DNA from 2 places in the Paenibacillus sp. FSL R5-0912 genome. Region 1 is predicted to be linked to the other one. Evidence: riboswitches for the same ligand, from Rfam matches in the RefSeq annotation. Region 1 holds a riboswitch; the other holds the start of a gene.

Region 1 (3,246 bases):
CCCGGTTCCTGCTGCTGCCGAAGCTTCGTCCAGCTTCAAGGCTCTCACGATCATTACAGCCATATCCTGGCGGGTAACGGGGCCGTCCGGTTTGAAGGCTGTGCCTGTTACTCCGCTGACCATTCCCAGTTCCTTCGCTTTGTTCACTGCTCCATAATACCACGCATCCGCCTTAACATCACTGAAACTCTGGGTTGACGATGCCGCAGACGGCTCATTTCCAGTCAATCTCAGCAGCAGTGCCGCAAATTCAGCGCGGGTAATATTCTGCTTCGGTGCGAACACGAGGCTGCTCTCACTGACGCCGTCCATCAGCTTGCGGTCATAGGCCGTATACACGGACTCCAGCGCCCAAGGCGAGATTGACTTCACATCGGTAAAAGCAACACGGTTAGCCGCAGCAGAAGCCACGGTCAGCGGCTGCGAATAGCGGACTACCGCAGGTGTGCTGTCCTTGAGATATCCGGTAACGGTAATTGTATATTTATTCGCTGGCAGGCCGCCGGCAACAACAGCTGAACCCGCAGCATCCGTAACAGCAGTTTTACCGCCGATAGATACCTGAACCCCTGCGGCTGCTGAGGATACCGGGTCGGAAGTGAAGGTCGCTTCATTCCATACCCACTGCTTTTGAGTTACTTTTACAGTAATATCTTGTCCAGGCTGCGGCTGTGCAGGGGAGACCGTCACGGACGCTACCACCTGTGTATTATCCCCGCCATAATAGACAAGCACGCGGTCATTCTCCGCAAGAAGGAAATCACCCATGCCTACACTTGGATAAATCCATGCTCCACCACGCGCTACAACATACATCCATCCGTCATAGCCGCCAAAAGCACCTGCAGTCACGCCGCCAATTCCCGTCACATAATTACCCGCTTCATTGACCAGGGCCACCTTCTTCGCCGCCGCTGCCTTCTCCAGGGCTTGAAGTACATTTCCAGCATATACAGTGCCTTCTGCCAGGGTTCCATTAGGGCCCTCAATGGCAACAGACACACTAACCTGAGGACTTTTCACAGATGAATTGCTAAGATCATAGAGCTTGCTGCCTGTGCTGAAAAGCTTGTAAGCTACCAATGCTTCCAGCGCCTGCTCTGTCGAGAGCTGATTGTAGCTTCCGCCCGCTGTATGAGCGAACCCGCCGCCTGCTGCACTGAAGCTAAGGAGCTTACTGACAAGGTTCACATTGTTTGCGGTATACTCCGCTCCTGCCGGGTCAATCCCAAAGGAAGACAGGCCAATAATGGCTTGAGCGACACTCTCGCTGCTGTCACCATAGCCGCCGTTCTTGTCCTGTGCAGTCGCCAGCCAGGCTGCCGCCCGCTGACCCGCGGTATTGGCTGCCGGATCATCCTTATGTCCTGCCAGCACCGTAAGCACCATCGCTGTCATGTCCGGATCACTAGCCCCCGTAGTCAGGGTGAAGCCTCCGTCAGTATTCTGTTTGGACAGGATCTCAGCCAGCAGTTTCGCCGGCGTCCATTTGGCATTGTCAGGCATAGTATAAGTTCCGGAATCAAGCGCCAGCAGTACGTAGGCTGCGTTGTTCAGCGTCTGGCCGGTAATTTTATCGTTATTGTAGAGCTTCTCAATCAGGTTGTAGCCTGCGACATCCGCCGGATTCCCGCCAAGCGCTCTAACCGCAAGCGTAATCCGCGCATAGTCCGTAGCTCTGGCGTAAACACCCTTGGCTGCGGCTACTTTACTCTCAAGCGCCTTTAAATAACTATCCGGAACCTTGTAGCCCGCCTGCGCAAGGCCGATGGCCTGCCAGTCGGACCGGACTTCGGCCTTCAGCACAAACTCCGAAGTGGCATAGACTGCCTCAGCTACATTAACTGCTGTGCCTGCCGGTTGAGCTGAGGCTGTATTCGCGGCATTCAAGCTTAACTGGGCTGATGCGGTATCACTCTGGGCAAAAGCCTGTCCTGCCGGAGCCACGGATGCCCCCAGAACCGCGAACATCATGACAACGATCAGACCCAGCCGGATAAACTTAGATGATAGATTGTTCTTCATTGCTTGACCTCTTTCTGTGAATAGAATGGTATAGATGAATCCTGCGTCCTCCGCTGATGCGGGTGCAACATAAAGACCGCCCTGTACAGGGCGGCCGGGGAAGGATACAATACATGCGGCTGAAATGAGGATTCCCTACACACAGCCCCTGCTTATATTTGCACCTGTTCCGCATTCTTACCCCCGAAGAATAGAAACAACAACGAAAAAGGCAGGTCTCCTGGCTTACGCATCATTGCTTCCCCCGCCTTCCCATCCGATCATCAGACAGTGGCTTCTCAGGAGTCGCTCCGCATTTACAGTGGCGGGACCGCACCGGACTTACACCGGCCTTCCCTTTTAAGCAGATTACTCTCGTAGAACCAGCATGGCTATCTGTTGCATGACAGCGCCTGTTTCTACGGAAATCCGCACCTTTTTCCAAAGCTTATTAAATTTTAATATTCTCAAACAATCATATCTACTATTCCCCTGTATGTCTATAGACAAGCTGCTTCAATTATAGGCAGACCCTGCCCCTTCCGCACAAAAAAGCCTGAACAACACTTGCCGCATTCTCCCGGCATATCGTGCTGTTCAGGACTTAAATAGTGATTCTTCCGCTTCCGGCAAGAGCCAGAAGCTTGTTGATTGTATTATGTACAACAGAATGGGAATAAAAGACGGCGATAAGGCATTCTGCTGTATTTCATACAATTGATTGTGGAATATACCCCTGATAGGCTCAGAAATCCGAAATCTAATGCATCAAATACAATAGAACGCATAATAGGGCTGATTATTCCGGATTTGAGTGTATAAAATACAATGACCCCTCTGCCAACTTTGGCGGCAGCACCGTTGATGAAATGCCGGACTTCTCTTACATCCGGTTTGGCCAATTCAGGCTCTCACTCAATCATTCCGCATCCGTGTCCGGGCTGGCGGAAGGAGTGGGGTCGGTGCCGGGTGTAGTCTCCGGAGTAGTGCTCGGGGTACTTCCCGGAATGCTCCCCGGACTAGCCTGTGCCTGTAGCTTCAGCGTATAGATTCCGGCGGTGATCATATCATCCGCGGCCAGCTTCGCGCCAGGCTCCAGCTCCACCGTCACTTCATATACGCGCGCAGGGATTCCTGCGCCCGATGCACCCGCTGCCGGGGAGGCCTCGGCTTCATCAGAGCCGCCGCTATTCCCAGCGGCTGCATCTCCTCCGCCGTCAGTCCCTACGGCTCCCTCATCAG
Region 2 (3,246 bases), 530 kb from region 1:
GCGTGGACTTCCATATCTTCGCCATGGTGTTTGCCGTACATAGCCTTCATGCACTCGGCCATACCGATGAACCCAAGGGACAGGCTACCGTGCTTCAGCAGTTCACCTACGCTGTCTTCCGGTGCAAGCTGTTCGCCGCCTTCCCAGACGCCTTCACGCATCATGAAATCGGAGGCTTTGGCTTTCTGGGAAGCCTGAATGCGGAACCGGTGCAGCAGGCCATCCAGCGCAACGTCCATATAATGATTAAGATCTTCGAAGAAGCCTTCCTCGTCAGCGGCAAGGCGACGGCCGGTTACTGTGCCGTAGGCTAGTCCCAAACGTACGAGGTTAAGCGTGTTGAATGAAAGATTGCCCTTGCCGGAGCAGTGGTTGCGTCCGAAGCGGTCACCCAGAACACGTGTCCGGCAGCCCATGGTGGCAAATTCAGTATCCGGATTGGCTGGATCGTAGTACTGCATATTCAGCGGAGCATCCAGATTGGCGAAGTTCGGATACAGTCGGCGTGCAGAGCACTCTGCTGCTTTCACGAACAGCTCATAGTTAGGATCACCAGGCTGCTGGTTGACACCCTGTTTGCATTTGAAGATCTGAATCGGGAACACCGGTGTTTCTCCGCTGCCAAGCCCGTTCATTGTAGCAGTTAACAGGGAGCTGATCACCAGCTGGCCTTCCGGAGAGGTGCAGGTTCCGTAGTTGATGCTGGTAAAAGGAATCTGGCCGCCGGAGCGGCTGGACATGGTATTCAGGTTATGTACCATACTCTCCGCGGCTTGAAGCGTTTCAATTTCTGTCTCTTTCAGGGCGAAACGGAAGGCACGCGGATACTTCTCTTCCAGATCGCTGCGGGTCATAGTAACCTCGCCGAGCGCTTCTCCGGCGGTACCTTCCTCGAAATATTCCATTCCTTTGCGGAACAGCTTGGCGAAGGATTTAGTGACATAAGGCGCGAGATCGTAATCCAGCTTGTTGGCGGATACGCCGCCGTACTGGGCATTTTGCTGGGACTGGAAAATAATCGCCACCAGCGACATAGCCGTCATAATCGAATTCGGAGGGCGGACGCTTCCGTTGCCGGTATTGAAGCCTTCGCGGAGCAGACGTTCAAACGGGATGAAGATGCAGTTGGTTGTTCCGATGGCATATTGATCCAGGTCGTGTACATATACAACATTATCTTCAATAGCCTGCACGAGCTGTGGCGGCATCGTGAAATTGCGTGCGTACCACTTGGAATATTCACTACCGAATTTGCTCATCTTGCCGGAGAAGCTCTCCCCGTTCAAGTTGGCATTCTCGCGCAGCAGATCCAAATCCCGGCTGTCGATAATATCCCGTCCCAAATGAATAACTTCTTCCAAAAGAACCTCCTGTACAGCTTGTCCTTCGTTATATCGTTTCTCCAGCAGCGTCATTGTATAGCTCTCTCCTCTCGGTATCATAAGCGTGAAGCATGTGCTCCAAGACATCAGTAAAAAGACATCTCCAGCCGGGAAGGCGGGAAATGCCCGAATGCGTAATGCAAATATCCGGAAGCGGAAATTTGCCGGTGGTCTTTGTGAAATATACGTAAAGGGGTATAGGGCTTGTTGTCTATGCTTATGTATAACCCGTTCTTGTACATTCCGCAGAAGCCGATACCTGAGAACGATACTCTATCGTCCTCAGGTATCGGCAGCCTCTGGCCCGATTAACGGAAAGGCTAACTCTGCTCGTGCAGGCCGCATGCGGGCACCTCGCCTGTTCCTCGCAGGAGTCTGAATGGTGCCACAGAAACAGGCAGGTCTCCTGGCTTCCGGTATGCCCTCCGGCGCCTTCCCGAGGGGCCTCGCAGCCCCTTAGTGGCTTGTTGCCGGTGGATGCTGCTCCAGCGGCATCTGGCGGCTGGAACATCCGGTTACAGTGGCGGGACCGCAGCGGTTTTGCACCGCGTTTCCCTATTAAGTCTCCTCTCGATTGAGAGAGTGAAACACCTGTTTCTACTATATTTTGTTGTTGTTTAATAAACGTAACTCAATATATTGTGTTTGTAAATGTTTTTTTACAATCCCGCGCGGGGAGCGGGTTCCGCAGGTTTACTCACAGATGATCCACAGTTAGTCCACAGGTAATCCACAACTTTCCTGTGGATATGGCCTTAAATGAGTCATAAATTGTCCCAAAAGATGCCACAAAGACTCCATAAATAGAGTGCGTCTAATCCTGGTAATTTTACGGGGGAGATAGTAATAGAGAGGGGGGTCTGTGGTTATTTGTGGGAGGGGCGCTGAAGGGTTACAATTAAGGAGTAAGGAAAGAGGAGACTCATCAAACTTGCAGGAGGGATTTCATAATGGCGATTGGTGAAGTGACCGTTATTCCGATTGGCACTGGCAGTACCAGTCTCAGCAGCTATGTGGCCGATATGCAGCGTGTGCTGCAGACCGTGGAGGGGATTACCTATGAGCTTACTTCGATGGGGACTATTATTGAAGGACCGGTTGCACGGATTCTGTCTGCAGTAGAAGCGCTGCATGAGTCGCCTTTTACTTCAGGAGCACAGAGAGTATCTACCTCGCTTAAAATTGATGACCGTCGTGACAAGTCTTCTACGAGCCGCAGCAAGCTGGAATCCGTGGAACGTAAGCTGCAAGGAGAGTAAGGAGTACCTGTAGTTGTAATCAGATTCAACCTATAAGGAGCGGATCTTTCATGGCAAAGGCCTCACAGCAAATCGGAATTCAAATGTACACACTGCGTGACCAGACAGAGCGCGATTTCCTGGGTACACTGGGCAAAGTGGCGGAGATGGGATACCAGGCGGTAGAATTCGCCGGTTATTTCGGCGTGTCTGCAGGAGAACTGCGCCGTACATTGGACCGGTTGGGTCTTGCTGCGCCTTCGGCGCATGTGGGCCTGGATTTCAGCAGTCTGGATAACATGGAACGGGCGTTAGCCAAAGAAATTGAATATGCGAAGGAACTTGGACTACAATATATGATCACCCCTTCGGCACCGCTTCCGCAGAACCCCTCGATGGAAGATGTGACGGCGGTGATTCCCTTCTTGGAGAAGGCCTCCGCGATGGTCCGTGCAGCAGGCCTGCAGTACGGGTATCACAACCATGATTATGAATTTGCGGAGGTAGACGGCAAAGCAGTCATCGATATATGGCTGGGGCAGATTCCTGCTGAGCATATGTTTGCCGAGTTTGATCTGGGGTGGGTATACAGGGGCGGGGCCCGGCCGATTGACTATGTCTCGCGT

What was found. Region 1 has a riboswitch for cobalamin ahead of R50912_RS33070 (S-layer homology domain-containing protein). Riboswitches for the same ligand answer to the same signal wherever they lie in the genome.
Region 2: another riboswitch for cobalamin. It lies ahead of R50912_RS02405 (anaerobic ribonucleoside triphosphate reductase); the one in region 1 lies ahead of R50912_RS33070 (S-layer homology domain-containing protein).

What each region holds. Positions count from the first base shown of each region.
Region 1 is NZ_CP009282.1:1,084,446-1,087,691, reverse strand. It holds gene R50912_RS33070 (S-layer homology domain-containing protein) at 1-2,025, opposite strand, end outside; cobalamin riboswitch at 2,219-2,407, opposite strand; gene R50912_RS04660 (GAP1-N2 domain-containing protein) at 2,924-3,246, opposite strand, start outside.
Region 2 is NZ_CP009282.1:554,887-558,132, forward strand. It holds gene R50912_RS02405 (anaerobic ribonucleoside triphosphate reductase) at 1-1,415, opposite strand, end outside; cobalamin riboswitch at 1,762-1,992, opposite strand; gene R50912_RS02410 (MTH1187 family thiamine-binding protein) at 2,333-2,641, shown strand; gene R50912_RS02415 (sugar phosphate isomerase/epimerase family protein) at 2,692-3,246, shown strand, end outside.